DNA from 2 places in the Undibacterium sp. TC9W genome. Region 2 is predicted to be linked to the other one. Evidence: predicted binding sites of a transcription regulator. Region 2 holds the regulator's gene; the other holds the start of a gene.
What was found. Region 2 encodes LexA, which represses DNA repair genes until DNA is damaged. Its sites were predicted from a motif close to ACTGTATNNNNATACAGT; they were not measured.
Positions count from the first base shown of each region.

Region 1: the regulator LexA is predicted to act here: its motif matches at 5,575-5,592, upstream of ruvA (Holliday junction branch migration protein RuvA).

Region 1 covers NZ_JBMPPJ010000004.1:33,233-49,065, forward strand. Annotated here, with positions in the region: gene ACO0LN_RS06110 (porin) at 191-1,327, shown strand; gene ACO0LN_RS06115 (porin) at 1,709-2,770, shown strand; gene ACO0LN_RS06120 (2-keto-4-pentenoate hydratase) at 3,031-3,855, opposite strand; gene ruvB (Holliday junction branch migration DNA helicase RuvB) at 3,905-4,975, opposite strand; gene ruvA (Holliday junction branch migration protein RuvA) at 4,979-5,560, opposite strand; gene ruvC (crossover junction endodeoxyribonuclease RuvC) at 5,734-6,276, opposite strand; gene ACO0LN_RS06140 (tetratricopeptide repeat protein) at 6,534-8,300, opposite strand; gene purH (bifunctional phosphoribosylaminoimidazolecarboxamide formyltransferase/IMP cyclohydrolase) at 8,554-10,119, opposite strand; gene ACO0LN_RS06150 (helix-turn-helix domain-containing protein) at 10,167-10,400, opposite strand; gene dusB (tRNA dihydrouridine synthase DusB) at 10,494-11,504, opposite strand; gene ACO0LN_RS06160 (NAD(P)/FAD-dependent oxidoreductase) at 11,911-13,239, shown strand; gene ACO0LN_RS06165 (hypothetical protein) at 13,311-14,993, opposite strand; gene ACO0LN_RS06170 (hypothetical protein) at 15,281-15,833, shown strand, end outside.
Region 2 covers NZ_JBMPPJ010000005.1:326,925-342,757, reverse strand. Annotated here, with positions in the region: gene ACO0LN_RS09425 (efflux RND transporter permease subunit) at 1-37, shown strand, start outside; tRNA gene ACO0LN_RS09420 (tRNA-Leu) at 355-441, shown strand; gene tig (trigger factor) at 470-1,819, shown strand; gene clpP (ATP-dependent Clp endopeptidase proteolytic subunit ClpP) at 1,837-2,463, shown strand; gene clpX (ATP-dependent Clp protease ATP-binding subunit ClpX) at 2,732-3,997, shown strand; gene lon (endopeptidase La) at 4,235-6,655, shown strand; gene lexA (transcriptional repressor LexA) at 6,863-7,519, opposite strand; gene rpsF (30S ribosomal protein S6) at 7,785-8,153, shown strand; gene priB (primosomal replication protein N) at 8,182-8,481, shown strand; gene rpsR (30S ribosomal protein S18) at 8,491-8,775, shown strand; gene rplI (50S ribosomal protein L9) at 8,802-9,254, shown strand; gene ACO0LN_RS09370 (replicative DNA helicase) at 9,422-10,810, shown strand; gene ACO0LN_RS09365 (DUF47 domain-containing protein) at 10,962-11,588, shown strand; gene ACO0LN_RS09360 (inorganic phosphate transporter) at 11,673-12,683, shown strand; gene ACO0LN_RS09355 (LytR/AlgR family response regulator transcription factor) at 12,756-13,514, opposite strand; gene ACO0LN_RS09350 (sensor histidine kinase) at 13,533-14,882, opposite strand; gene ACO0LN_RS09345 (GGDEF/EAL domain-containing response regulator) at 15,143-15,833, opposite strand, start outside.

The DNA.
Region 1 (15,833 bases), on a different contig from region 2:
CACCACATAAAATTTGCTTAAAAACGATCGTTCGCAAATTCTCTTTGCCCAAATTCCTTTAATTTGTTTCAATGGAACCTAGCTTCTTAATCAGCAGGTTTCGAAGTCTTGGCAAGACTAAATTCGTAAAATAATGGCCGAAGCTTTTCAGGTGTGGCCGCATAAATTAATAATTTTGGAGACGCTTTCAATGAAAAAATCGATACTGGCATTCGCAGTCTTGAGCGCATTTGCAGCAACCGCTTCCGCACAATCTTCAGTCGTCATCTACGGTATTATCGACGCAGCCGTTGTAGCTACTACCAACCAGACACCAACTGGTGGTTCCAAATTCTCCATGGATGCTGGTCAGTTACTGACCTCCCGTTGGGGTATCAAAGGTTCTGAGGACCTGGGCGGCGGTTTGAAAGCTAACTTCAATCTGGAAGGCACACTGGCCAATGACACAGGTACTGCAGGTGCCGGTTTTGGCGGTAACGTATTTAATCAGGCCGGTAACAATACATCCCTGTTTGATCGTCTGGCATGGGTAGGTTTGTCTGGTGATTTCGGTACAGTCACTCTGGGCCGTAACAATATTCTGGGTGTGGATTCTGTCGGTCTGGCTGATCCTATCAGCCTGGCACACGCAGGTTCCAATCCTAACGTGATGTTCAGCGCCTTGAATGCTGGCGCATTCTTTGGTGGCTTCGGTACTAACCAGGGCGGTACTGCTCTGCGTCAAAACAATTCCATCAAATACGTTTCTCCTCTGATGTCCGGTTTCGGCGGCGCGCTTATGTACGGCTTCGGTGAAAAAGCAGGCGACAATACTGCGAGCAACTATGCTGGTCTGTCCGGCTTCTTCACAGATGGTACAAACGGTGCAGCCCTGTCTTACGCAAAACTGCGTGACAATGCCAATGTCTCCAATCTGTCTGGCTGGGCTGGTGGCGCCAAATTCAAGATCACTCCATCTGTGATGTTGCGTGGTACTTACTCCAGCAATAAAGTTGAAGGCAATGTGAAGATTGATGCATTGCCAAGCGCAAATGGCCGCAAGATTGCTGTCATAGGCCTGGGCGCAGATTTCACTTTGTCTGATCAGACAACATTGACTACTGCCTATTACAATACCAAACGCTCTGGCGATATCGATGGTAAAGCTGATCAGTACATCTTGCTGGGTAAATATGCATTCAGCAAACGTACAACTGCTTACGCTTCCCTGACATATGCAAAAGCTGGTTCTGTTAATGCACAAGATGTTTCCTTGGCACTGGGCATCATTGGTGCAGGCAATAGTTCTGCAACACGTACAGCAGTAGGCGTATTGCACGCATTCTGATTGTAGATAGAAAGTTTTACTTGCAAAGGTCGCCTAAGGCGACCTTTGCAATTTTGTTTTTGTTTCATTTTTATTGGTAATAATGTAATTTTTCAGCGCTTGTCCGACATTATCGATGTTAAATAAATGGCATTGAAATTATTGCTTTTAAGGCAATTTTTGTTGCTTATTCGAGACAAAACACCCCCATATTCCCTCCAAAAGCCGATTTAGCTTGGCTGCCTGACACCATTTTTGGTCAAATACGTTAACTTCTTTTTAGCTGTCTTGTCGGTTCTTAAGTATTTGCGCTCTTCGTGCAATCAATGTTTTGGCTCTGTTTTGCGCGAACTGTGCTTAATGTAGTTCAATATCAATGTGAAATCCTTTGGAGAAATATCAATGAAAAAATCACTCATCGCTCTGTCAGTTTTGGCTGCTGTTGCTGGTACAGCGCAAGCTCAATCTTCCGTCACTATCTACGGTGTAGTTGATATGGCTTTGCAACATCAAAACACTGGCGATCCTGCTGGCTCTACTCTGGGTCTGGATAGTGGTATTCAATCCGGTTCCCGTCTGGGCTTCAAAGGCTCTGAAGATCTGGGTGGCGGTCTGAAAGCAAATTTCCAATTGGAAATGGGTATCAATGCTGATACAGGTAGCTCCGCTCAAGGTGGTCGTGCATTCGGTCGTCAAGCTTACGTAGGTTTGTCTGGTGATTTCGGTGCGGTTAACTTCGGCCGTCAATACACACCAGCATTCGTTGCAATCGACAGCTTCGATCCATTCGGCACTGGTATCACTAGCGGTACAGCAGGTAGCGGTACTTCCGGCCTGGGCGCTGCAGCTTACTTCGACCACGGTGGCGTTCGTATCAACAACTCCGCTATCTACAACACAACTAACCTGGGTGGTTTCGTAGGTACTGTTGCTTATGGTTTCGGTGAAGTTGCTGGTAACACAACAGCTGGCCGTTACATCGGTTTCTCTGGTGCTTACACTGCTGGTCCTCTGTTTGCTGAACTGTCATACAGCAATGCGCAAAATGCTACTGGTACTAATGCAACTAAGAGCTACTTGCTGGCTGGTACATACAACTTTGACGTAGTGACAGCACATGCTGGTTTTTCTTCCATCAAAGATGATGGCGTAGGCGCAGCTGCTCTGGATCGTCGCGTATGGTTGCTGGGTGCGACAGTACCAGTTGGCTCTGGCAATATCATCGCCAGCTACATCCGTTCCACTAACCAAAACAGCCTGTTGAAAGCTGCTAACGGTACACAATTGGCTCTGGGTTACACATACTCCCTGTCCAAGCGTACTAACCTGTACACTTCGATCTCCCGCGCAAGCAACGACGCAAACATCAACCTGGGTAGCGCTGATTCTTCAGCAACTTTCCATCCAGTTCCTAACGGCGCTGATGTACGTCTGGTTAACGTTGGTATCCGTCACAAGTTCTAATTTAATGCTGACTTAGGTCAGTTTTAAAAAAGAGTCTGGCAAGATTGAGAAGGCACTCTTGATGAGTGCTTTCTCTTTTCGCGTTTTCTTTGTGAAGTGTTTCTCACAATGCTGGCAGCGGCTGCCAGGCTGAATTGCCAATAAAGTTTATGCGCTTCTGCAAAAGAAAAAGGCTGACATGTACCGCATGTCAGCCTTTTTCTTTCAGATAATCAGTGTTTCACACGGAGGGGCGCCGCAACATCTGATACTTGGCGGTTTTAAGCAAAACTGACACTCAGACCCGGCAATGGGATGCCAGAGAAAGCAGTCCCCCAGGTTTGCCCGGCCTGTACCGGGTAAGCATCAGTCCAGGTGCCGGTGGTGATGATTTCACCTGCCTGCAAAGGAAGGAACTGTGGCTGCTTTTGCAGCAGGCCATGCAGGTGCCAGATCGCATGCAATGGGCTATCCAGCACATTACTGCCATAGCCAGCGCTCAGCAGTGTGCCATCGCATGACAGCGAGACACTGGCATTGGCCAGCAGCTCAGCCAGATGCTGGCGACTGGCGCTCGACAAGATGCGCGGTTCACCGATCAGCAGGGTGCCATGCAAGCCCAGTGCGGCTATCGCATCGGCTGCCTCAAATTTCCAGTCAGGGTAGGGGCTGACGACGATCTCTATGCCATGTGCCATCCATTCCAGGCAATCTGCGAGTTCTTCTATGCAAGCGTCGGCAGCCGGCGTCCTGCCGAGCTTGAATACCACTTCCGGTTCTATGCGTGGCTGCAGCGCGCCTGTCAGGCTTTGGTAGGCATGGTTATCTTCAACATAGCGCACCGTGCTGTCAAACAAGCTGCTCCAGATTGGTTCGCAGATGGCAGCTTTCTCACCATACTTATTCCACAGCTTGCGGTTAGTGAAACCAAGTTTGCGGCCTATGCAAACTTCGCCTTCGGCGGCACGGATGGTGTCAGACGCTTTGGCAATGTCATAAGCATCGTTAATGCTCAGCTCAAATTGCCAGCTTAGGGGATTGATATGCTGGGTACGCGCCCTGGCCTCAAGGACGGCATAAGCATGTTGTTCGGCTAGTAGGGACATGGCATCAAGTTCGGTTGGATTGAGCACAAACCATGGGAGGGGTCAGCGTTTAGCTACCACCCCATAAGTCGCCGTTATTGCCCGATCTGGGCATGGTCACGCCAAAATGCTCATACGCGGACGGAGTTGCTATCCTGCCTCTGGGCGTGCGTTGCAAAAAACCCTGCTGTATCAGATAGGGTTCCAGTACATCTTCTATGGTGTCGCGTTCTTCTCCTATGGCAGCAGCGACGTTATCCAGACCTACCGGGCCACCGCCAAATTTAAAGAGGATGGCTTCCAGCAGTTTTCTGTCCATCAAATCAAAACCAACGGCATCGACATCCAGCATCTTCAATGCTGCATCGGCAATGGCCTTGGTGATTTCACCATTGCCTTTGACCTCGGCATAATCACGTACCCGCCGCAACAGACGATTGGCAATACGCGGTGTGCCACGTGCCCGCTTGGCAATTTCACGCGCACCATCCGCCTGTATCGGTGCGCCCAGCAACGATGCGGAGCGGGTCACGATCTTGGTCAATTCTTCAGGTGTATAAAATTCCAGTCGGGCGACAATCCCAAAACGGTCGCGCAGCGGGTTGGTCAACATGCCGGCGCGGGTAGTGGCGCCAACCAGGGTAAAAGGCTGCAAATCCAGCTTCACCGAGCGGGCTGCCGGGCCCTCGCCTATCATGATGTCGATCTGGTAGTCTTCCAGCGCCGGGTACAAAATCTCTTCTACGACAGGCGACAGGCGATGTATCTCATCGATGAAAAGCACATCATTGGCTTCCAGATTTGTCAGCAAGGCAGCCAGATCACCAGCTCGCTCCAGAACAGGGCCAGAAGTCTGGCGCAGGTTGACACCCATCTCACGCGCAATGATGTGAGCCAGCGTGGTTTTACCCAGGCCCGGCGGGCCAAACAGCAAGGTGTGATCAAGCGCTTCACTACGCTGCCTGGCTGCTGTAATGAAAATCTCCAGCTGGCCACGTATTTTTTCCTGGCCCACATATTCATCAAGCTGCTTGGGGCGCAGGGCGCGTTCTATCGCCTCCTCGTTGGGCGAGCTCGGCGTGGCCGAGATAATGCGTGGCTCGCTGAAGTTGGATGAAAGATTGTCGGTCTGTATCGTCATCGCTTAGCCTTTGGACAATGCTTTCAATGCCAGCTTGATGCCATCAGAGACGCCACTACCTGCGGGCACGGATTTCATCGCCAGCAAGGCTTCCTTGTCGGAGTAACCAAGTGCCTGCAAGGCATTCAGGATATCGGCGCTATGGTCACCCGCAGCCAGTGCGGCAGTGGCATTACCCAGGTCAGCACCGAGCTTACCTTTGAGTTCCAGCAACAAACGTTCAGCAGTTTTTTTGCCTATCCCAGGTACGCGGGTCAGGCGCCCTGCTTCTTGCAGTGTGATTGCCTGGGCCAGATCGGCTACCGACATGCCAGACAAAATAGAGAGGGCAGTGCGGGCACCGACACCGCTGATCTTGATCAATTGCTTGAAGGTGCTGCGTTCTTCTGCCGTGCCAAAACCAAACAGCACATGGGCATCTTCGCGTATCGCCAGATGCGTCAGCAAGACCACTTTTTCACCCAGATGCGGCAGGTTATAAAAGGTACTCATAGGCACATCGACTTCATAGCCCACACCCTGGCAATCGACCAGCAATTGCGGAGGATTCTTTTCTATCAGAGTGCCTGCAATGCGACCTATCATGGGACTGCTTTCATACTGTATGAATAAGCAGTGATAGTAAACGATTCTTGCGCGTTTGACGAGGCTCGCAGGGAAATTATATTGATATTGCGATACTGCAATTAAGCTTATGCATGCCAGTTATACGATCTGGCGCGGGCATAGTGCAGCTGCAATGAGCTTGCAGCCCCGTATCAGCCGACCAGACGGCCACCCTTGACGCGCAAGCCCTTCTTCGCCAGTCCCGGTGCAATTGCCCCCAGGGTTGCCAGGGTATCACCACTGTGGGCATGACAAATCGCTACGCCCAGCGCATCGGCAGCATCGCTTCCAGGCAGGCCAGACAAAGCAAGCAGGCGCTGCACCATGTCCTGCACCTGTTCTTTCTTGGCACGGCCATGGCCGACCACGCCTTGCTTGACCTGTAAGGCCGTATATTCAGCCACTGACAGGTCCGCCGCCACCAGCGCACAAATCGCTGCTCCACGGGCTTGCCCCAGCAACAGGGTGGATTGTGGATTGACGTTGACGAAAACTTTTTCTATGGCCGCGCAATCTGGCTGGTAAGTGCGTACTATTTCTGAAACACCAGCCAGTATGGTCTTCAAACGTTCTGGCAAAGTACCATCAATGGTCTTTATCGTGCCCGAGGCGATATACGTCAGCTTGCTGCCCTGTTTATGGATGACGCCAAAACCGGTGGTACGCAAGCCGGGGTCTATGCCTAGGATTTTCATGAGGGCTTCTGAGTGTGTGTTAGATGTGGTGCTGTGCTGCTACAGGAATTATTGCTGATGAGTATAGCGTATCAGCGAGCTAGTTTTATTGCTCGCTAAGTAAGTGAGTAATTGCTTCTGATGATTAGTATTGGTATTTGTAATTGATGCGCATCAGTAAGGAAATATAATGCAGGCCCGGTTGGTCTGCAACGGTGTTTGCGGTATGTATTGAAGGCCAGCCCCTCCCGCAGCTGACGCACTCCAGCCGCCAAGTTTTATTTCACAGGCTTCCAGGCTTTGACTTCTGCATCGACTTTGCTTTTGCTCTCAGCGGGCAATACTGCTACCAGCGGGGGTAAATAGTCGCGTGCAACTTGATTGCCGTTGGCAAGAGATAGCTTGGTCCAGAAATAGGCGGCCTGTTCATCTCTGGCTACACCTACCACTTCACCAATCGTTGCCGCCAGGTCTTTCTGTGTTTTGTCCCAGTCCTTGTCAAGTGGACCGGCAACGGTGCTGGCTGCAGCGCGGCTGTCTATATTCAAGATTTTGCCGCTAGCGTAGATCCTGCCCAGGTCGAGTTGTGCATTGGCATCGCCGCGTTCTGCTGCTTTGCGCAGCCAATAAAGGGCTTGTTTCCCGTCATCGGGTGATTCTTTGCGAGACAGATAAAGCAAAGCCAGCACGTGCTGTGCATTAGAATAATTTTGTTCAGCAGCGCGACGCAGCCAGATCGACCCTTGCCGCCAGTCTTCTGGCACGCCTTTGCCAGTGATATACGCCATTCCCAGAATGTATTCTGCATCTGCGGCCCCCTGGTTGGCTGCCTGGCGAAACCAGAATGCGGCCTGGGGTAAATTTTCTGGCACACCGACGCCTGCCAGGTACATGCCGCCCAGCATCGTTTGTGCCATGGACATTTCCTGCAAGGCAGCCTGGCGATACCAGTGCACTGCCTGCTGTGCGTCTCTGCCCACAAAAGAACCGGTGTGATACATCCAGCCCAAGCCAAATTGCGCCTTGGCATTTCCCTGCTCGGCGGCTTTGCGGTACAAGACCACCGCTTGCTTTTCATCCTTGGGTACACCGCTGCCTGTGGCATACATTTCACCCAGGCTCAACTGTGCAGCGGCACTTCCCTGATCGGCCGCTTTGCGATACCAGACTGCTGCTTCTTGTTCATCCCTGGTTACGCCCATGCCACTTTGATAGAGTCCACCCAGATTATTCTGCGCCCCTGCATTTCCTTGCTGCGCAGCCTTCACATACCAGCCAGCAGCTTGTTGCGCATCTTTGGCTACTCCAGTGCCCGTCTGATACATCCAGCCCAGACTCGATTGTGCCCGGGCCTCTCCCTGATCAGCGGCTTTACGATACCAAAGGGCCGCTTGCTGATAATCTTTTGCTATACCACGACCTTCGAAATACATCCGACCCATACTATTCTGTGAAACTGAAAGCCCCTGATCCGCTGCCTTGCGGTACCAGTGCACCGCTTGTTGTTCATCTTTTTTTATCTCATCCATGCCGTCCTGATAGATGACGCCAAGATTGTTTTGCGCTTCTTTATTCCCCTGTTGTGCAGCCTGCAGATACCATTGAGCAGCTTGTCGCACGTCTTTAACTACACCCTGGCCTTTTTCATAAAGCCAACCCAGATTATTCTGCGAATTGACATTGCCTTGCTGTGCGGCCTTCAGATACCAGTAGGCCGCTTGTTGCATATCTTTGGACAGGCCAGAACCAGTTTGGTACATCCAGCCCAAGCTGTACTGTGTCCTGTCATTTCCCTGATCGGCTGCTTTGCGGTACCAGTGGGCGGCTTGTTGCAAGTCTTTGGCCACGCCCCGGCCTTCAAAATACATGCCCGCCAACTTGAGCTGTGCAGCGGCTTCGCCTTTATCAGCAAGCCTGGTAGTTTCTATCAAGTCCGCACTGTAATTCTGTTGGTTGGCGGCGGGATGATCAGGCTCTGAGGCCGATACATAGCTGGCAGGCCACAAACTCAGGGCCATCAGAGCGGCGCAAGTTAAGGTAGACAATGTCGTCTTTCTTAGATAAATCATTCGTCATGCATCCTGTGGGAATTCTTCGGCACGGCAATATAGTGCTGCCTTGTAGCCATCTTGTGTGAGGCGGCATTGTCGCATATGGTCTTTGCTTACAAGTTATGGACAATGCGTATTGTTGAGCTGATGTACTCAGGTGATGTCGGTAGTAATAAGGCGCCTGCAATAAAAAACGGCCCTGAATAATCAGGGCCGCACATACCTCATTTAATACATCTATCCCGCATCAATGACGGAAATGACGCGTACCCGTATAAACCATCACGACACCACGTTCATCCGCAGCATCAATCACTTCCTGATCACGCATGGAGCCACCCGGGTGGATCACGCAAGTCGCACCAGCATCGACGACGACATCCAGACCATCGCGGAAGGGGAAGAACGCGTCAGACGCGACAGCAGAACCAGTCAAAGTCAAACCAGCATTCTGTGCCTTGATCGAAGCGATGCGGGCGGAGTCTATGCGGCTCATCTGACCAGCGCCTACACCCAGTGTCATGCCATTGCCGCAGAAAACAATTGCATTTGATTTGACATACTTGGCCACGCGCCAGGCGAACATCATATCAGCCATTTGCTGTGGAGTTGGCTGCAATTTTGAGACGACACGCAGTTCTTCCTGCAAGACGTTTTTGGCATCAGGCGCCTGCACCAGCAAGCCACCACCAACACGTTTCATGTCATACAGGTTGAAGCCATTGCCCAGAGAAATTTCCAGCAGACGTACGTTTTGTTTTGCTGCAAAAATCTGTTTCGCTTCGGCAGTGAAAGATGGCGCGATCAATACTTCAACGAATTGCTTGGCGACGATTTCAGCAGCCTTGCCATCAAGTTCGCGGTTGAAGGCGATGATGCCGCCAAACGCAGAAGTCGGGTCAGTCTGCAAAGCCTTGCTGTAAGCTTCAAACGGTGTCGCACCCAAAGCCACACCACAAGGGTTGGCATGCTTGACGATGACGCAGGCAGATTCAGCAAAAGACTTCACGCATTCCCATGCGGCATCAGCATCAGCGATATTGTTGTAAGACAGTTCCTTGCCTTGCAATTGCTTGTAGTTGGCCAGTGAACCTTCGAGAGATTTCAGGTCGCGATAGAAGGCGGCAGACTGATGCGGGTTTTCACCGTAACGCATTTCCTGCACTTTTTCAAAATGCAGGTTCAGGGTTTGTGGATAAGCGCTGCGTGTCGCGTGCGCCTTGTCTTCACCCAGGCTGGTCAGGTAATTGGTGATGGCACCATCGTATTGCGCGGTGTGAGCAAATACTTTTTTTGCCAGCGTGAACTTGGTGTCATAGCTGACGACGTTTTGATTCGCCTTCATCTCTGCCAGTACAACGGCATAATCAGACGGATCAACAATGACGGTCACGTCCTTGTGGTTCTTGGCAGAAGAACGCAACATGGTCGGGCCACCGATATCGATATTCTCTATCGCATCTTCGAGTGAGCATTCACCCTTGGCTACGGTCTGCTGGAACGGGTACAGGTTGACCACCACCATGTCTATGGTGGGAATGCCATGCTGTTCCAGTGCTGCCACATGTTCAGGGAAATCACGGCGCGCCAGGATGCCACCATGCACTTTAGGGTGCAGGGTCTTGACTCGGCCATCGAGCATCTCAGGGAAGCCGGTGTAGTCTGCCACTTCCGTGACAGGCAGGCCGTTGTCGGCCAGCAGTTTGGCCGTGCCACCCGTGGACAAGAGCTTGACACCGAGCGCAGACAATTCACGTGCAAATTCGAGCACACCGGTCTTGTCGGAGACGGAAATGAGGGCTTGTTTGATCATGATTTTTGATGTGAGTAAGGAAATCGGTGTCAAGCCTCGCAGATGGATTAAAGCAAACCGTGCTGCTGCAATTTCTTGCGCAAGGTATTCCGGTTGATGCCCAACATATCGGCGGCTTGTGACTGGTTGCTCGATGCGCGCGTCATGACCATTTCCAGCATAGGTTTTTCAACGGCTAACACGACCATGTCGTAAATATTGGATGCGGGTTGCTCGCCCAGGTCACGGAAATATTTTTCCAGATTTTTGTGGACGGCGTCTTGAATGCTATCTTTGCTCATGCTGTTTTTATCACTGTTCGGTTATGCCAGGCGGCGGGTAGTCCATGCTTTATGGACGGCAAGACAAATTGGTTTTTGTAAAAGTGCTTTGTCTTATGCTGCCAGTTTTTCTTCAAAGGGGCGGTATTGTAACCGCTCCCCAGCCATGTGATCAAAAAAACTGCTGACGGCGGCAAGTTGTTCATCACAATCCGTCAGTAAGTTCATTTGTTGCCGGAAATCTTCACCACCTACCAGGTCTTGCACATACCAGCCTATGTGTTTGCGTGCCGTTCGAACGCCAAGGTAGTCACCATAGAAGGCATAGTGCGCTTTCAAATGGGCATCCATGAGTTCACGAACTTCAGAAATCAGGGGGGCAGGTAAATGCTCGCCGGTATTGAGGAAATGGGCGATCTCGCGAAAGATCCACGGTCGGCCTTGCGCCGCCCGGCCTATCATGATGGCGTCAGCACCGGTGGCCTCCAGTACATATTTGGCCTTTTCCGGTGTCGTGATGTCGCCATTGGCAACTACGGGGATATTGACTGCAGCCTTGACGGCAGCAATGGTCTCATATTCGGCATCACCCTTATAGCCATCGGCACGGGTGCGTCCATGCAGGGTCAGCATCTGTATCCCAGCCGCCTCTGCCATGCGGGCAATGTTCAGGGCATTTTTATTGGCCCTGTCCCAGCCTGTACGGAACTTGAGTGTGACCGGCACATCGACTGCGCCGACCACCGCATCCAGTATCTGCCCAACCAGGCTTTCATGCTGCAACAAGGCAGAACCACACCAGGCATTACAGACCTTTTTAACCGGGCAACCCATGTTGATATCGATGATTTGCGCACCTTTATCAACATTGTGTTTGGCACATTCAGCCAGCATCTGTGGGTCTGCACCGGCAATCTGCACGGCCTTGGGTTCCATTTCACCTTCATGGTTGGTACGGCGCGTGGATTTTTCTGTTTCCCAGAGTTTGGGATTGGATGCCGCCATTTCAGACACGGCATAACCCGCACCCAGTTCTTTGCACAACTGACGGAAAGGTCTGTCAGTCACACCAGCCATGGGAGCAACAAAAATATTATTACGCAGCACGTAAGAGCCGATTTGCACGATCAGGGAAGGGGGAAATTCGAAGAAGCGCTATTCTACCTGAATCCTGCCTAAATATTTGGCAAAATCGTTACCACTCGTAAGGAATATTTTTATCTATATTTGTTGGCTTTTTGATAGTTTAAATTTCAACAAAACTGTGCATCCCGGAGCAGATTAGACTTGCCTCTCTAAACTGCTGTTGGCACTTGAAATGTGCCTGCTGTTTGTCTGCAATATACCTGTTCGCCCCCGCTTTGTTCGTCAACCCACGCTCAGCTTTGTCAGTTCTGTGTATACTCCATGCGTATATTTACATATTTGTCATTTTCACTCCTGACAAAAATGTATTCCCTTGCCATCCGTTTTTTTGTTCATTAGAAGATAGTCAGCAAGGGAATATATTTTTCAAATAAGGGAGTTGTTCGTGGGCACGCAAAACAAGGAGGCAGTACATAGAATTACCATCGTTGGCGGTGGTGCAGGCGGGCTGGAACTGGCAGTGCGCCTGGGCAAGAAATTAGGCAAACGCGGCAAAGCCGTCATTACGCTGGTGGATGCCAGCCGTACCCATTTGTGGAAACCTCTATTGCATCAGGTTGCCGCAGGCACTCTCGACAGTCATGCAGACGAGCGCGAATACTTCGCCCTGGCACGGTCAAATCATTTCGAATTCCGTCTGGGTCGTATGGAGGGGCTTTCTCGTGAAAAGAAAGAAATTTATATCGCCCCCATGCTCGATGAAAACGGCGTCCAGTTATTACCACGTCAGGCCATAAGCTATGACAGCCTGGTGATAGCGCTGGGCAGTCAGACCAATGACTTCGGTACGCCCGGCGCACGCGAAAACAGCATCATGCTTGATTCCCCTGCTGCGGCAGAGCGTTTCCATCAACGCCTCATCAATTATTGTCTGCAGGCGCAAAGTCAGCAGCAGACTTCTGGCGAAGGCCGTTTTACCGTCACCATCATAGGTGGAGGTGCCACTGGTGTAGAGCTGGCAGCAGAGCTGCACATGACTACCAAAATCCTGTCCAGCTACGGCCTGGTGAATTTTCATCCTGAAAAAGATTTGAAGATCGTCATCGTTGATGCCGGTACCCGTTTACTGCAAATGCTGCCTGAGCGCGTGTCCGATTCTGTCGCCCGTGAATTGCGTAGCATGGCGGTAGAAGTGCATACCAATGAAAAAGTGGTCGATGTCTCCAAGGCTGGCGTGCAGATGGCCAGCGGCAAATTTATTCCAAGTGGCATCGTGGTCTGGGCAGCAGGCATTAAAGCGCCAGAGTTTTTAAAAGACCTGGATGGGCTGGAAGTCAACCGCATCAATCAATTGGTGGTTACCCGTACTTTGCAAACCACGCAAGACCCGGCTATCTTCGCAATTGGTGATTGCTGCGCCTGTCCACAAGGTGAGGGTCTGCCGAACGTACCACCACGCGCCCAGTCTGCCCATCAACAGGCAAGTACCCTGACAAAAACGCTGGTGCGCCGCCTGCAGGGCAAATCTGCACTGGAGTTTACCTATAAAGATCATGGCTCGCTGGTATCGCTGGGTAATTACAGCACCGTTGGCAGTCTCATGGGTTCTCTGGCCAGCGGCTCTGTTTTCATCGAAGGCACGCTGGCAAAATGGATGTACTGGTCACTGCATAAACAACACCAGATGGCAGTCAATGGTTTGTTCCATACATGGCTGTCGACCTGGGCAGAGACCATAGACAGGGTACGTAATCCGCGTATCAAGTTGCATTGATTCTTATGCAATGCTGAAACGGCATTGATCCTGCAGTATGGACGGGGTGCAAAACCTGCCTGTACTGCAATTCATCGACCATTCTGCTTCATGTATGCCGTACTATCTGGCCTGAAGAATGCGGCATTGATCTTGTTTGCCAGTTTATCGAAGGCCCGCTCTGCCATTACCGCATAGACCTGGCCTTCAGGTGCGTGCTGTACCGGTGTGCGGCTGGATGTCTGGTACTCGACATTGAATGAATCTGGTGGCTCTACTTCCAGGTCGAATTTCCACCGGTCTCTGGTATTAGGTACGATGAGCGCGGACTTGAAGCGCATGACCATGCCAACAAAGGCATCATCTTGTTTGTCAGACACAAACACCTTGCCAGAAGGTTCTATCTGATAAGTGATCTGCAACCTGGGCGCATTGTCAGGGGCGGCAGGATTGGCATTGAATGACAGCACATCATTCGGGAATATGGAGCTGAACGCACTACGTATCCCGACGATAATCCGTGTTTCCCTGACGGCTGCGCTATTGTCTGCAAAGTATTTCGCCGCTGGTATGATGCGCATGCCGCGCAATTTATTTTCCTTGAGTTTCAGGATTGCATCGAGCTGACCCAGCTCACTTTCCGTCGGGCGAGTAAAGCTGATCGCCACATTCGGGTCGTTATGCTCCTCGGCAAATTTCAGCAAATTTTCCATGGACCTGATCAAGGCAGCGTCTGAATTAACTGCCTGTTGCCGGAATTTTTGCATGGAGTTTTCATACAGCACATGAATTTCTTCTGCCACGTCAGGCAAGATATCGGATTGCGGGAAGCGCAGTTTCAACTGACGCAGCATGGTCACGGAATTTTTTTTCTGTACTTCATTGAATACCACGCGCGGCAACTCTGCCTGCATTTCAGTAATCTTGACTTTGCCGTGAGCCAGATAACCCAGATACGCCGCTTCGGTCTGCAAGTGCTTGGCATTCAAATACATTTTCTTGTCTGCTGCAGCATTCCTACCATACCAAAACAAGGCAGCAATGAAGATGGCCAGCACCAGTAGCGGTACTTTGAATTGAGTCAAGAGATTGATAAACCGCTTACCCAGGCTGGCAGCCCCATGTGCTTCCCGCCACTTGTTTCTCCGTACATCCAGAAGGGGGTCAAAGCCATACAGACTTGCCAGATCGCGGTTATGAAATGCATCCTTGGCCTTGGTTTTATAGATATTGAATTTTCCCAGCGTGGCTTCAGCCAGGTTCTGGTTATTGATGACCAGGTCTTTACGCGTGCCATCATTGAAATTGAAAGAGAAAATCGTTCTTTGATAACGGCCATTCGATTCATGATGGGTAGCATCAAGTTTGCGCAATTGTGCCAGATCATGTACCGCGATTTTATTGCTGCGTATATCAACCAGTGCCAGTGGAAACAGGTAGCAACCAGGGGCGAAGCGAAATTTTGCGCTCAGCTGCATGCGCTGCCATATTTCATGGCCAGCATAGACCACCCCAAAAAACAGTATTGCATACAAGACTATCAGGCCAGTATTATCCCAGGCGAGGTCATTGACAGGGTCTCCAAAGCTTGAAGCCGCAGCCAGGTAAACAAAGAAAATACATGCGGCCATCAAGGCAGCATGCCGCAGGTACCAGGACCGATTCGACATGGCGTCAGCATGCACCAGATAGTCCGGGCTTCTGACCGACCTGGCCAATTGTTTTTTGACGTCACGGGGGAGTGCGTCATAATCGAGTTGATAGAAGGCTCGCACCACAACTTTCCTTCAATTAAATAGGCGGATCAGCAAAAACGTCACGCAGATGATATGCGCGAAAAAATTTCAGGCTAAAGCTGGCAGTATCACTATTTACCATGCCGTGGTCAATTCACTTGTGTCATTCTGGCAGCCATGCATAAAACTATTTTATAACAGCGCCATTCATCAGAAATTTCCCGCCATTTATCGGCGGTGACGGGGCAGTAATCGCAAAGCGAAGGAAACCAAACTTGTTCATCCGTATATTGCACATCATTAACAACCCTTATGGAGTAAAGATGATGAAACACTGGAAAATCCTGATCGCAGCACCACTGGTTGCCTTTGCCGTTAATTTCTCTTACGCAGGCGCTGTCAAGAACGGCATACCCAAAGGCTGGACAGGCAATGGGGCAATCGCTACTCATTACGAAAGTGGGCTTGATGAGTCGCAAGGGAGTAAAGAGCAACCGGCTTTCTTTATCGCCTCAAAAGAGACAAGCAATGATGATGATTTTGCCGCCATCACGCAAGTGGTCGATGCCGGTGCATATCGTGGCAAAATCATGCTTTTAACAGCATCAGCCCGACACACGGGTGAGCTGGGGCGCTACGAACTCTGGATCAGAACGACTGATGACAAAGGCGGTGTTCGCATCACCTCCTCCAGCGGAGCCAAAGGAGACGCTTGGGAGACGGTGAAGGTTCAGACACCAGTGATCGCCAATGCGCAAAAACTGGAGGTAGGGATAGGTATCAGAAAACAAGGAAAATTGTTAGTGAAAGACCTGTCCTTCGCTGAAGCACCCGCAAATAATTCCATACCTGAACGCAGACCTATAGCAAACGATGTCA
Region 2 (15,833 bases):
TGCGGCATGGTTCAGGGTCAAGAAGACCAGTATCTAAGAGTATTTGGGGTATTTTTGGGTTCCACCCCTGTCAGGTTGGCTATGCTGACAGAGGTGGAATTGCTTGAAATACCGGGCAATACTGCCCTTGTATAGTGTTTTATAGCTTTTTATGGTTTTTCCGCCGCTGTATTGGGCTTGTATTTAAAAAAATAAGGCACATGCCGGTAAAATCCAGTAGAATATCGGGCTGGAGTTGTAATGCCACATACATCAGTTTTGGGCGACGCTTGAATTTCGGGTCGCCCTTTGCTTTTGTGACGGCCGTGCAGAACGTGTGGCGGCATTGCGCCGGTGAACATAAACATACATCCCGCGAGGATGGCGAAATTGGTAGACGCACCAGGTTTAGGTCCTGACGCCAGCAATGGTGTGGGGGTTCGAGTCCCCCTCCTCGCACCACAGAATTTTTACTATTTGGACGATTTTCATGGCAACTGCAGTCGAAACTTTAGATAAATTGGAACGCCGTTTGACGATTTCCTTTCCGGTCGCTGATGTGCAATCGGAAGTTGAAAAGCGTTTGAAGCAGCGCGCACGTACAGCAAAAGCGCCTGGTTTCCGTCCTGGTAAAGTACCTATGAAAATGGTAGCAGCGCAATATGGCTATCAAGTAGAAACAGAAGTGCTGAACGACAAAGTCGGCCAGGCTTTTGCTGCTGCTGCAAATGAAAACAAATTGCGTGTTGCTGGTTACCCAAGCATAGAGCCAAAGTCTGGATCAGACGTGGCTGAAGGCAGCTTGGCATTCGATGCAACTTTTGAAGTGTATCCAGAAATTACCGTTGGTGATTTGGCTATTGCTGAAGTTGAGCAAGTCAAATCTGACGTAACTGATGCCGAAATCGATAAAACCATCGATATCCTGCGCAAGCAACGCGTGCATTTCCACGTTAAAGGCGAGCAGGGTGCGCACGGTGACGGTGGTGCAGACCAGTCCGCGCAAAATGGCGACCGCGCTACAGTAGATTTCGTAGGCAAAATCGACGGCGTCGAATTTGCTGGCGGCAAAGCTGATGGCTTCGCCTTCGTATTGGGTGAAGGCCGCATGTTGCCTGAGTTTGAAACAGCAACTATCGGTTTGAAAGTTGGCGAATCCAAGACTTTCCCATTGGCTTTCCCTGAAGACTATCATGGCAAGGACGTTGCAGGTAAAACTGCAGAATTCACGATCACTTTGACAAAACTGGAATGGGCGCACATGCCTGAAGTAGATTCCGAGTTTGCCAAAATGCTGGGCGTGGAAGATGGCGACCTGGTCAAGATGCGCGCAGATATCAAGGACAATCTGGAACGCGAAGTACGCGGCCGTGTTAAATCCAAGACTAAAGAAAGTGTCATGGACGCATTGGTCAAGGTTGTCGAATTTGACGTACCTAAAACTTTGGTGGCGCAAGACAGCGAACGTCTGGCAGAAATGACACGTCAAGACATGGCGCAACGCGGCATGAACGTCAAAGACGTGCCTTTCCCTACAGACTTGTTCAATGCACAAGCTGAGCGCCGCGTTCGCCTGGGTCTGATCCTGGCTGAACTGGTCAAGGCAAACAACCTGCAAGCAACAACTGAACAAATCAAAGCGCAAGTTGAAGATTTTGCTCAAAGCTATGAAGACCCGCAGCAAGTCGTTAAATATTATTTCAGCGACCGCAACCGTCTGGCTGAAGTTGAAGCCCTTGTATTAGAGGAAAACGTCGTTAACTATGTGTTGGGTAAAGCGAAAGTCACAGACAAAGTTCTGCCTTTCGACGAATTGATGGGCAACAACGCACAAGCGTAACAAATAAAGGAAAACACATGACAGGCATCATCCGTAATTCGGCACTGGACACAAACATGCTGGGCATGGTGCCTATGGTGATTGAGCAAAGCGGCAGGGGTGAGCGTTCATACGACATCTACTCACGCTTGCTCAAGGAACGTGTGATTTTCCTGGTGGGTCCGGTCAATGATCAGACTGCCAATCTTGTTGTTGCACAGTTGCTGTTCCTGGAAAGTGAAAATCCTGATAAGGATATTTCACTTTACATCAACTCTCCAGGTGGTTCGGTATCTGCTGGTATGGCAATCTTTGACACCATGGAGTTCATCAAGCCTGACGTATCTACCTTGTGTACCGGTATGGCGGCATCCATGGGTGCCTTTTTGCTGGCAGCAGGTGCCAAGGGCAAGCGTTTCTCTTTACCAAATTCCCGTGTCATGATTCATCAACCTCTGGGCGGCGCCCAAGGCCAGGCATCTGATATCGAAATTCAGGCGCGTGAAATCTTGTATTTGCGTGAGCGCCTGAATGGCATACTGGCTGAAAAAACTGGCCGCAGCCTTGAACAAATTGCGAAAGATACAGACCGTGATAATTTCATGTCAGCAGATGCTGCTGCGGAATATGGTCTGATCGATAAGGTGCTGGCGCATCGCGCTTAAATCCCTCAAGCACATTGCTTATCAAAAGAAGAACGCCTGTTCCATGACGGTCCGGGCGTTTTTTTATTCTGTTCTATAATATCTCTTTGCTTCCCATTGTTGCATATTGATGTCATGACGAAAGACGTTTTTGCAGGTAATATGCAAGACCAAGTAGCTGAGATTATTAATGTTTAATATGCGTTGCTGATGCCTGAGTCCAGGCTCTGTCCAGCCAGCGTTTAATCATCAGTTTATAGATTAATTTTGTTTATTTCATATACGTATCATGCCCGATAAAAAATCCTCCAGCGGAGAAAAGTTGCTCTATTGCTCGTTTTGCGGCAAGAGTCAGCATGAGGTTAAAAAATTAATAGCTGGGCCATCCGTATTCATCTGCGACGAGTGCATCGATTTGTGCAATGACATCATTCGTGACGAAGTGTCCGAAATTGATAATATTGCCAGTGCGAAAACTGAATTGCCTACGCCGCAAGAAATCACTGACTTGCTGGACCAATACGTCATTGGCCAGCTTGGTGCTAAACGTATTCTGGCAGTTGCGGTATATAACCATTACAAGCGCCTCAAACACCTGGGTAAAAAAGACGATGTTGAACTGGCAAAGAGTAATATCTTGCTGGTAGGTCCGACTGGCTCAGGTAAAACCCTGCTGGCGCAAACACTGGCACGCATGCTGAATGTGCCTTTCGTCATCGCCGATGCGACTACCCTGACTGAAGCTGGCTATGTTGGTGAAGACGTAGAAAACATCATTCAAAAATTGCTGCAAAATTGCAATTATGAAGTCGAGCGCGCGCAAAAAGGTATCGTTTATATCGATGAAATCGACAAGATTTCCCGTAAATCTGATAATCCATCCATTACCCGCGACGTGTCCGGTGAGGGCGTGCAACAGGCTCTGCTGAAGCTGGTTGAAGGTACGATGGCATCTGTACCGCCTCAGGGTGGCCGCAAGCATCCTAATCAGGATTTCATCCAGATTGATACCACCAACATCATGTTCATCTGCGGCGGCGCGTTTGATGGTCTGGCGAAGATCATTTCCGACCGTTCCGAGCGCAGTGGCATAGGGTTTTCTGCCAGCGTCAAGAGTCAGGCAGAAAAGAGCGCCAGCGAAGTCATGCAAGATGCTGAGCCGCAAGATTTGATCAAGTTCGGTCTTATCCCCGAGCTGGTTGGTCGTTTGCCTGTTATCGCCACTTTGAACGAACTGGACGAGGCTGCCCTGATCCAGATTCTGGTTGAGCCAAAAAATGCCCTGATCAAGCAATATGCAAAATTGCTGGAGATGGAAGGCACTGAGCTGGAAATTCGCCCAGCCGCTTTGCAGGCCATTGCCAAGAAAGCGATCATGCGTAAAACCGGTGCCCGTGGTTTGCGCTCCATCCTTGAGCATGCCTTGCTTGACATCATGTATGACTTGCCTAGCCACCAAAATGTGGAGAAGGTTGTTATTGATGAGAGTACGATCACTAATGGCGCAAAACCATTGCTGATTTACCATGAGCAGCCAAAAGTTTCCGGCGCCTGATGGCATTGTTTGCTTCGAAGTAACAAAAATGGGGACTTAACTCCCCATTTTTATTTATTTTGCCTTTTTTTTATTTGATTCGAAGTACAATGGTTTAACAAAACGATTCTGGCTTCAATCGTAAAGCTACCCGGAGAAGCTCTCTGAGTGGCTTTTTTTATTGTTTTTTTCCAGAATGGGCTTGTGTTTCCGCCCAGTGCGCCAACATTGTTAACCAGTATTTATGAAAGGTGCGCCATGACGACTACTCTGATTACCGAACAAACCCAATTGCCGTTGTTGCCACTGCGTGATGTCGTTGTATTCCCGCACATGGTAATCCCCCTGTTTGTGGGCCGCCCCAAATCCATTAAAGCCTTAGAAGCCGCCATGGATCAGGGTAAGAGCATCATGCTTGCCGCCCAAAAAGCCGCTGCCAAGGATGAGCCTTCGGCAGATGACATTTACGAAATTGGCTGTATTGCCAATATCCTGCAAATGCTGAAATTACCCGACGGTACCGTCAAGGTATTGGTCGAAGGTGCGCAACGTGCGCGCATCAGCAAGATCCATGATTCTGAATCGCATTTCTTTGCTGACCTGACACCTATCGCCGTCGATGAAGGTGATGAGTCAGAAGTCGAGGCTATGCGCCGTACTATCGTTCAGCAATTTGACCAGTACGTCAAACTGAACAAAAAAATCCCACCAGAAATTCTGGCATCCCTGTCTGGCATTGATGATGCTGGTCGCCTGGCTGATACCATCGCCGCGCACCTGCCTTTGAAGCTGGAACAAAAACAAGTCATCCTGGAAATTTTCAGTGTGGCAAAACGTCTTGAGCATTTACTCGGTCAGCTCGAAGGTGAGCTTGATATCCTGCAAGTCGAAAAACGTATCCGCGGTCGCGTCAAGCGCCAGATGGAAAAGTCCCAACGCGAGTATTATCTGAACGAGCAAGTCAAGGCGATACAAAAAGAGCTGGGCGAGGGCGAAGAGGGCGCTGATATTGACGAGCTGGAGAAAAAAATCCTGGCCGCCAAAATGCCTAAAGAGGCCCGCGACAAAGCACAGAATGAGTTGAAAAAACTCAAAATGATGTCGCCTATGTCGGCAGAAGCTACTGTCGTGCGTAATTACATCGATACCATCGTCAATTTGCCATGGAAGAAAAAATCCAAGGTCAACAATGATTTGACGAATGCTGAAAAAGTATTGGAAGACGAACACTTTGGCCTGGATAAGGTCAAAGAACGCATCCTGGAATATCTTGCAGTACAACAGCGCGTCGATAAGCTGAAAGCACCTATCTTGTGTCTGGTAGGTCCTCCAGGTGTGGGTAAAACCTCGCTGGGGCAGTCCATCGCCCGTGCCACGAACCGCAAGTTTGTGCGCATGGCCTTGGGTGGCGTGCGTGATGAGGCAGAAATTCGCGGTCATCGCCGTACTTACATAGGCTCCATGCCGGGCAAGATTTTGCAAAGTCTGTCCAAGGTTGGTGTGCGTAATCCTCTGTTCCTGTTGGATGAAGTCGATAAGATGGGTGCCGATTTCCGCGGTGATCCTTCATCGGCTTTGCTGGAGGTATTGGACCCTGAGCAAAATCACACTTTCTCGGACCACTATATCGAAGTCGATTTCGATTTGTCCGACGTCATGTTTGTGGCGACGTCCAACTCCTACAATATCCCGCCAGCTTTGCTGGACAGGATGGAGGTGATACGTCTGTCAGGTTATACCGAAGATGAAAAAACCAGCATTGCACAGCGTTATTTATTGCCTAAGCAAATCAAGAACAATGGTTTGAAAGAAGGCGAAATTACTGTGGCTGAGAGTGCAATACGCGACATCATTCGCTATTACACCCGTGAAGCTGGCGTGCGTTCGCTGGAAAGGGAAATCTCCAAGATTTGCCGCAAGGTCGTGAAAATGCTCTTGCTGAAAAAGACCGAGAAAAAAGCCACGGTCAATTCAAAAAATCTGGACAAGTACCTGGGTGTGCGCCGCTATGACTTTGGTGTTGCCGTCAAGGATAACCAGATTGGTCAGGTAGTTGGCTTGGCCTGGACTGAAGTTGGTGGTGATCTATTGACCATAGAAGCTGTAAACATGCCAGGTAAAGGTGGCGTCATCCGCACAGGTACTTTGGGCGATGTCATGAAAGAATCGATAGAAGCAGCCCGCACAGTGGTACGCAGCCGCGCCAAGCGTCTGGGTATCAAGGCGGATGTGTTCGAGAAGAGTGATATCCATATCCACGTACCAGAAGGTGCAACACCAAAAGATGGTCCATCTGCCGGTATTGCCATGACGACTGCTCTGGTCTCAGTGTTTACTGGCATCCCGGTTCGTGCTGATGTTGCCATGACAGGTGAAATCACCTTGCGTGGTGAAGTATTGCCTATCGGTGGCCTAAAAGAGAAATTGCTGGCTGCTCATCGTGGTGGTATCAAAACAGTATTGATACCTGAGGAAAATGCCAAGGATCTGGCTGAGATCCCGGACAATGTCAAAAACAAACTGGAAATCATCCCGGTACGCTGGATAGACAAGGTCCTGGAAATTGCACTGGAAACTCAGCCTGTTCCTTTGGTGGATGAGCCTGTTTCTGTGGCGGCTGCAACGCCGGCTACAGCGCCGACGGAAACTCCTGCAGACACGACGGTTGTTAAGCACTAAGTTTTTGAAGTAACAGCTCGTTGCTCTGAAATGAAAAACGTCCGGAAAGTCCGGACGTTTTTTTATGCCTGTCGCTTATCTCGCCTGAGAGTGAGTCACTTAATGGGAGGATGTAAGGTGGGCTTGTCAGCAGGCAGAAGCAAATAAGCTTGAGATTCTGCCCGGGCGTGAAGTAAACGAGAGGGTAAAATCACGCCCAGGCTGACCTCAAACCCAATTGCGCATGAGGCCGACAGCCAGGCCTTCCAGCGCGAAATCTTCTCCTGCGTCACCAATCTTGATGACAGGGTAATCCGGGTTCTCTGGCATCAGTTCTATCAGGTTGCCAGTTTTTTTATAGCGTTTGACGGTCACATCATCACCGAGGCGGGCGACGACGATCTGCCCATTGCGGGCACTGTCTGCCTTTTTAACCGCCAGCAAGTCGCCATCAAGTATGCCAGCGTCACGCATGGACATGCCACGTACCTTCAGTAAAAAGTCTGGTTTGGCAGAGAACAGGGCGGGATCTACGTGGTAAGTAGACTCAATATGTTCACTTGCCAGTATCGGCGAGCCGGCTGCAACCCGGCCAACCAGTGGCAGGGCTAGTTGCAGCAGAGCAGGGTGGGGCAAGGCCAGTTGCTTGCCTGTGATATGGCTAGACAACTCTGACTCCAACAAACGTATGCCGCGTGAAGTGCCAGCAGCAATTTCTATAACGCCTTTGCGTGCGAGGGCCTGCAGATGTTCTTCTGCCGCATTGGTCGAGCGAAACCCCAGTTCTGTCGCAATCTCGGCACGGGTGGGAGGAAAGCCCGTGTTTTGAATGGCATCTTTGATCAGGTTCAGGATTTGTTCCTGGCGGGAAGTAAGTTTGAGCATGGCGTTTTCTAGTGTTAAGGTGCTGTATATACAAGCAGTCTGTATTTTTATACAGTAAAGCTGAATATGCAAGTCAAAATGAGCGCAATTACTGAGAAATGTGAAAAAAATACCTCATTTACCTTGAGGAATTGGCAGATAAATTGCCTAAGTCACTGATCTAATTGATCAATATGAAAAACTAGGTTATTATTGTCGGCTTTCCTCTTCCCGCACTCGTCTTGACGCCGAGGCGGGCTATTTTTATTGTCCACAAGGAGAATATATGCGTCATTATGAAATCGTATTTATCGTACATCCAGATCAGAGCGAGCAAGTTCCTGCAATGATCGAGCGCTACAAGGCAAGTGTTGTAGCCCGTGGTGGTCAAATCCACCGCGTTGAAGACTGGGGCCGTCGTCAATTGGCTTACATGATTCAAAAACTGGCAAAAGCACACTATGTTTGCTTGAACATCGAATGCGATGCTGAAACTCTGCTCGAGTTGGAAACAGCATTCAAATTCAACGATGCTGTCTTGCGTCACCTGACAGTCAAATTGAAAAAAGCAGAAACAACACCTTCTCCTATGATGAAAGCTGTTCAGAAAGAAGATGCTGCAAAAGCGCAACGTGTTGAAGCGCCTGCTGCTTAATAATTGACAAAGGTCGCGTAAAAAAATAGTGAATCAGCTGAAGCTCGTAGCCCGGATTGTGGAAAAAAGCGCATTGCGCTACACCCCGGCCGGTATCCCGATAGCTTCTGCTACCTTGATGCATAGCTCAGAAACTCGTGAGGCGAACACAGTTCGGCAGGTCGAGTTTGAGATTTCTGCGATGGCTGCTGGTGAAATATCACAGCGTTTTGCAGAAATTGCCCTGGAGTATCCCATGGAATTCACCGGTTTTTTAGCGCGCAAAAATCGCAATAGCAAAAGTCTCGTTTTTCACGTCACTGAATTCGAGACACATTTACTAGATTAGGAGCCAAAAATGGCATTCGGTAAAAAATTCGACAAAAGCAAATTGAAGCAAAAGCGTCAACAACAAAACCCTTTGTTCAAACGCAAAAAATTCTGCCGCTTCACAGCAGCACATGTAGAAAAAGTTGACTACAAAGACATCGACACACTGAAAGATTTCGTGCAAGAAAACGGCAAAATCATGCCAGCGCGTTTGACCGGTACAAAAGCGCTGTATCAACGTCAAGTAGATACTGCAATCAAACGTGCACGTTACCTCGCGTTGCTGCCATACACTGATTTGCACACAGCGTAATTGACGACAAGGTAAAGGAGAAAAATATGCAAGTTATTCTGTTGGATAAAGTCGTTAATCTCGGCAATCTGGGTGATGTAGTTCGTGTTAAAGACGGCTATGCACGTAACTTTTTGATTCCACAACGTATGGCTCGTCGTGCTACGACAGCTGCAGTTGCTGAATTCGAAGCAAAACGCGCTGAACTGGAAAAAGCAGCGGCAGCCAAATTGGCAGCAGCTCAAGCTCAAGGTGAAAAACTGTCCGGTCTGACCGTACAAATCACTCAAAAATCTGGTGTAGATGGCCGTTTGTTTGGTTCCGTCACTAATGCTGATATCGCTGAAGCCCTGACTAAACAAGGTTTCGCAGTAGAGAAAGCACAAGTACGTTTGCCACAAGGTCCGTTGAAGATCGCTGGCGAGCACAGTGTTTCTGTTGCTTTGCATACTGACGTTGTTGTAGATGTTAATGTTGCAGTAGTAGGCGAACACGCTTAATTTGCTTTCTTGGCAAATTCAAAAAAAGCCGGGTTTTCCCGGCTTTTTTTATGCCGATGGCTGAAATTTTGGTGATTTGGCTATTTGTCACAAACTTGTCACAAACTGGTTCATTTCTCCATGCTGGGACGTTCTGATAGTCTGATTTAACGGTTATAATGCGCGCCATGAAAGCTGGTTCTGATCCTCAACTTGATGCCTTGCGTGTCCCCCCCCATTCCATAGAAGCGGAGCAATCTGTTCTCGGAGGTCTGCTGCTTGACAATGCCGCCTGGGATCGTATTGCTGACTTCATCAACGAAGAAGATTTTTATCGTTATGACCACAGGATCATTTTCCAGTGCATGGTCAAATTGATCAATTCCTCCCGTCCTGCTGACGTCATCACTGTGTATGAAGCACTGAATGGTGTGGGCAAGGCAGAAGATGCCGGTGGCCTGACCTACCTCAACGCGCTTGCGCAGAATACACCTTCGGCTGCGAATATACGCCGCTACGCTGAGATCGTGCGCGACCGCGGTGTCTTGCGCAAGCTGATTACAGTGGCAGATGAGATTTCAGGAGATGCCTTCAACCCGCAAGGGAAAGAGGTCAAGCAAATGCTGGACGCGGCTGAATCCAAGATTTTTGCGATTGCCGAAGAGGGCGCGCGTGGGGCGCAAGGGTTCCAGGCCATCCAGCCCTTGTTGACACAAGTCGTCGAGCGCATTGATGAATTGTATAACCGCGACAACCAGAACGATATTACCGGTGTGCCTACCGGTTTTGTTGATCTGGATAAAATGACTTCAGGTTTGCAGCCAGGTGATCTGATTATTGTGGCGGGACGTCCCTCCATGGGTAAAACCGCGTTCTCGCTGAACATAGGTGAGAACGTGGCGATAGACAGTGGTTTGCCAGTTGCCGTGTTCTCCATGGAGATGGGCGGTGCTCAGTTGGCGATGCGTATGCTGGGCTCGGTAGGTCGTCTGGATCAAAGCCGCCTGCGGGTCGGCAAGCTGACTGATGAAGACTGGCCCCGCCTGACGCATGCGATACAAAAAATGAATGATGCGCAGTTGTACATTGATGAAACACCAGCGCTGAGTTCAATTGAGTTGCGTGCACGCTCACGCCGCCTGGCGCGCCAGTGTGGCAAACTGGGCCTGGTAATTGTCGATTACCTGCAATTGATGTCAGCCAATAGTGCTGGCGAAAACCGTGCGACTGAGATTTCTGAAATTTCCCGTAACTTGAAGGGCCTGGCAAAAGAACTGCATTGTCCAGTGATTGCCTTATCCCAGTTGAACCGCTCTCTGGAGCAAAGACCAAATAAACGCCCCGTCATGTCTGACTTGCGCGAATCTGGAGCGATTGAGCAGGATGCTGACGTCATCATGTTTATTTATCGTGACCAGGTATATAACCCGGATTCTCCTGATAAGGGTACGGCAGAAATCATTATTGGTAAGCAGCGTAACGGCCCTATTGGTAGTGTGCGCCTGACTTTCCTGGGTGAATATACCAAATTCGATAACTATGTCGGTCATTTGTCCGTGTTTGGTGATAACGAATAATATTGAAAAAAGTATGAGCTGATATTGATTGCTTGGTAGAGACGAAGTGGTGTTGTAAAGACTTAAAAGTAGAACAGTGTTGTCAGGCATGTTTGTATGCATGTACTTTCCTGGACAATTCTAGAAATCTTATATTTTCAGTGAGAATAAAATGTTTGGACGCTTGATGCCCACCGAGGGCAAATTTTTTGAACTCTTCAATCAACATGCTGAGTTATGTGTCAAAGGCTCCAAGGAAATGGTTGCCCTGATGACGAACTTTGATGACCTGGAGATCCGTGTTCACGCGATAGAGAGCATAGAAAAACAGGCCGATACTGTCACTTACAATACGATAGAATTGTTGCACAAAACTTTCATCACACCACTTGACCGTGATGACATCCATAAACTGATCACACGTATGGATGATATTCTGGACCTGCTGGAAGATGCTGGTCAGACTATCTCTTTGTACGATATCCGCGAAATCACACCAGAAGCAAAGCGTCTGGCTGAACTTTGCCTGGGTTGCGCTGAAAAAGTAAAGGCCGCCGTGGCCTTGTTGCATAACATGGATAATTCCCGCGAAATCCTGGCCTTGTGCGAAGAAATCGACCGCCTGGAATCGGATGCGGATCACGTCATGCGTGCTGCCATGTCCAAACTGTTCCGCGATGAACCTGATGTCCGCAATCTGATCAAACTTAAAGCGATCTACGAAATACTGGAAACAGTGACGGATCGTTGTGAAGATGTTGCCAATATCATAGAAGGCATTATTGTTGAGAACGCTTAAGCGTCTGACTTTTTTATTTTGACGCTTAATTGACGCTTAACAGTTCTCTGTCAATGCAGAGAGCGAACAAGGGAATTCACTTTTATGCAATCCTTTCATATGAGCCTGCACGTCATCATCTTATTGGTGGTGCTGGCATTGTTATTCGATTTCATGAACGGCTTCCATGATGCCGCCAATGCAATCGCAACCGTTGTTTCGACGGGAGTATTGAAGCCTAGTCAGGCGGTAGCCATGGCTGCCTTATTCAATGTCTTTGCTTTTTTCGTTTTTAATCTGTCAGTAGCCAAAACCATAGGCAAGGGCACGATTGATCCTGTCATTGTCGATCACTATGTGATCTTTGGTGCTTTGGTTGGGGCGATATTCTGGAATCTGGTGACCTGGTATTTTGGTATCCCTTCATCGTCTTCCCATGCTCTTATCGGCGGCTTGATTGGTGCTGCAGTAGCCAAAGAAGGTACTGGAGCCCTGATTGCAGCAGGTCTGTACAAGATCATTTTGTTTATCGTCTTGTCACCATTGCTGGGCTTTGTGCTTGGGTCGGTGATGATGCTGATTGTTTCCTGGTTGTTCGTTAAATCGACACCAAGAAAAGTGGATAAATGGTTCCGCCGTCTGCAACTGGTGTCTGCTTCTGTTTTCAGCCTTGGTCACGGTGGTAATGATGCGCAAAAGACCATGGGTATTATCTGGATGCTTTTGATTGCAGCGGGTTACTCCAGCGAAGCTGATAAAGGTCCACCAGGCTGGGTAGTGTATTCCTGCTATGCAGCTATCGGCCTGGGTACTTTGTTTGGTGGCTGGCGTATCGTGAAGACCATGGGTCAGAAAATCACCAAGCTCAAACCTGTCGGTGGTTTTTGTGCGGAAACCGGTGGTGCCATCACCCTGATCATGGCAACTGTACTGGGTATTCCTGTATCAACAACGCACACTATTACTGGTGCGATCGTAGGTGTCGGTTCAGCGCAAAAAATGTCTGCAGTGCGCTGGGGTGTTGCTGGCAATATCGTCTGGGCATGGATTTTGACAATCCCGGCTTCTGCTTTTGTGGCAGCCATAGCCTGGTGGATAGGTAAACATATCCTGTAGTGAAAAATATTGATGCATAAAAAAGCGCCTCAGTTCACACGAACTGAGGCGCTTTTTCTTGGACGCTTGCGCTCACATCTGTTTGAACAAATGCACGAAACTGCGGCTGACTTCCAGCTTTTCTGTCAGCCCTTTGATTTGCACGAGATGGCGGCCACGCAGGTCGCGCACTACACCTGAAATAGCTTTGGCGTTCACCAGTGTCGATCTGTGGATTTGCCAGAACAAGGCGGGGTCGAGTTCATCTGCCAAGTCGCGTACAGGCTTGCGTATCAACGCTTCATAAGTGGCTGTCTGTACCCGCGTATATTTTTCATCAGACTGAAAGAACAGAATTTCTTCTACCGGTATCAGGCGCAATTCCTGGCCTATCGAGGCCTGTATCCATTGCAGGTAATTTGGCTTGGGGCTGATGCCCATTTGCTTGGCCAATTGCGACAGCATGCTGCTCATGTCGTTGGGCTGGCTTTGGGCAGTTAACCTGGCCTTGAGTCTTTCTACGGTGCGCGTCAGCCTCTCTATATCTGCGGGCTTCAAAACATAATCAACTGCGCCATGATCAAAAGCCTGTATCGCATATTGGTCATAAGCAGTAATGAATACAATATGCGCCTTGTTGCCTATGTCCTTGGCGGCTTCAAGCCCGGTCTTGACGGGCATGCGTATGTCGAGAAAAGCCAGGTCTGGCTTATGTGTTTCTACCAGGGTGACGGCTTCTTCACCATTCTTGGCTTCGTCCAGAATTTCCAGTTCGGGCCAGACCTGTTCCAGGCGCGACTTTAACTGGTCGCGCATCAGTCTTTCATCATCAGCAATTATGGCAGTAGGCATGGTCAGCGTAATTGAAATCTAGTTGGCTAATTCGTAAGGGATTTCTATAGTAACGCAAACTCCACTAGGTTGATTAGGGGTAATGATCATTTGACCCTTTTCTTTGTAAATCAATTTCAGGCGTTCACGTATATTTTGTAATCCCAGTCCGGTACCGTTGCTGGGCATGGCGCCAAATCCCAGTCCATCGTCCGTCACAGAGACACGCAACTTGTTATGCGCCACCTCGGCATGGAAGCGTATGGTGCCGCCTTCTGCCTTACATTCCAGGCCATGCTTGATAGCGTTTTCGACCAGCGACTGCAACATCATTGGCGGGAAAGAGGCACTGCGCAAACCTTCAGGCATGATGAAATCGACATTCAATCTTTCTTCCATGCGCATTTTCAGCAATTCCAGATAAGATTTGACCATATCCGCTTCCCGACCTAAATTCGTCACGCTGGCATTTTCACGCATTTGTGGCAAGACAGCACGCAGATAAGCAATCAGGCTGCGCTGCATGGCGGCGGCACGTGGAGGATCGGTTTCTATCAGATGTTCAACCGAGGCCAGGGTATTGAACAGGAAATGGGGCTCTACCTGTGCCTGCATCATTTGCATCTGTGCTTCACTGACCTGGCGTAGCAGGGATTCGCGCTCTGCCGTCATGCCAGCTTCCTTGGCTTTTTCTTCGGCGCGTACTTTGCCACTCATCAAGGCTTTCATGCCAAACAGACCAAATACCAGCAAGACCACGAAATTGATAAACCATTTGGAGGACGTGCGCTTAAAACTGCGCACTTCTTCATCGGCTGCATCGGCAACTGCATCATTGATCTCTTCGCTGATCTGTTTGGCTATTTCAGCGGGTAATTTGATGTGGATGTCATCGCTGTCAGAGATGGATGGCGGGGTTGGGGGTGTTGGTGCTGTTGTCGCATCGGGACCGGACGGCGCATTCGGTGCTGCAGGGGCAGATGGGGGTGCCGGTGGAGCAGGTGGCGCAATGCCGTTATCTTTATTGATATGAATGCCATTCTCATCAATTTCTATGAACTTACCCTTGCCATCGGTATTGTTCTTGCGGATGCGCAGGCCAGTATTGTCTATTTCTATGCTGGTATCACCATCGCTGATTTTGCTGGTTTTTTTTGCCTTGCTGGATTTGCCAGATGGGTTGCTTTTTTTGATGACGACATTTTCTTCGGACGTGAACAGCATGTCCTGCAGCATGCTGCCTGCAGTGATGGTGATAATGGCAAACAAGAAAAACTTCCACCAGGATAATTTGGTCACCCAGGCTGCCGTTGTATCAAAGCTTTTGCTAAGCCAGGTCATCAGGTCGGCGATGAGCTGCTTGATCGTGTCTGCGTTGGTATTATTCATGATGCTTCTCTTTTAACGGTTGTCCCTGACATTTCAGCCTGATGTCATGCACAGGCTGCTGGCGACTTTTCAGTCCATGTTGATACTGTAGGGAAATCGTGCTGGCTTTGATAGTGACTTGCGACAGTCTGCAAAAAATGCAGGACAGAATGGAAAATGCCACATTTAGTATGCATGGTTACTGGCGCAGGGAGTAGCAAGAGTGGGTGTCTGGCTGCAAGCGTCAGGCCAGAAAATCCGGCCTGTTGCGTGCAGTGTGATTATCTGCTTGCCAGCCAGGCATGCAAATCATCGCGGGTCAGGGGTTTGGAATACAGATAACCCTGAGCGATATGGCAATCGTAAGAAAGCAGGGTGTTTGCCTGCATTTCACTTTCCACACCTTCGGCAATAATGGACAGCCCGAGGTTTTTGCCAAGTTGAACAATCATTTTGGCAATGCTGCCTTCATTTGGATTTTTCTGGATTTCATTGACAAAGGCGCGGTCAATTTTCAATTTATCTACATCGAGTTTTTGCAGATGACTCAGTGAAGAGAAGCCGGTACCAAAGTCATCAATCGAGATGCTCATGCCCAGTTGCTTGATCTGGTGCAGGGTCTTGATCAGCAATTCCGGGTCTTTCATTGCCATGGACTCGGTGATTTCCAGTTCTACATATTGCGGTGGCACCTGGGTATCTGCCAAGGCCTTGTTCAGTGATTGCATGAACAAGGGATGTGAAAACTGAACTTGTGAAACATTGATGGCCATCTGGAAATTGGTATAACCCAGGCTGCGCAAGTGCACCAGTTCAAGACAGGCTGTACGCAAGACCCATTCACCTATATCGACAATCAGGCCGGAATATTCGGCGATGGGAATAAACTGATCCGGCGGGATGAATTTGCCTTCATCGGTTTTCCAGCGCAACAAGGCTTCTGCCCCAAGTACGCGGCCATCGCGCATGTCA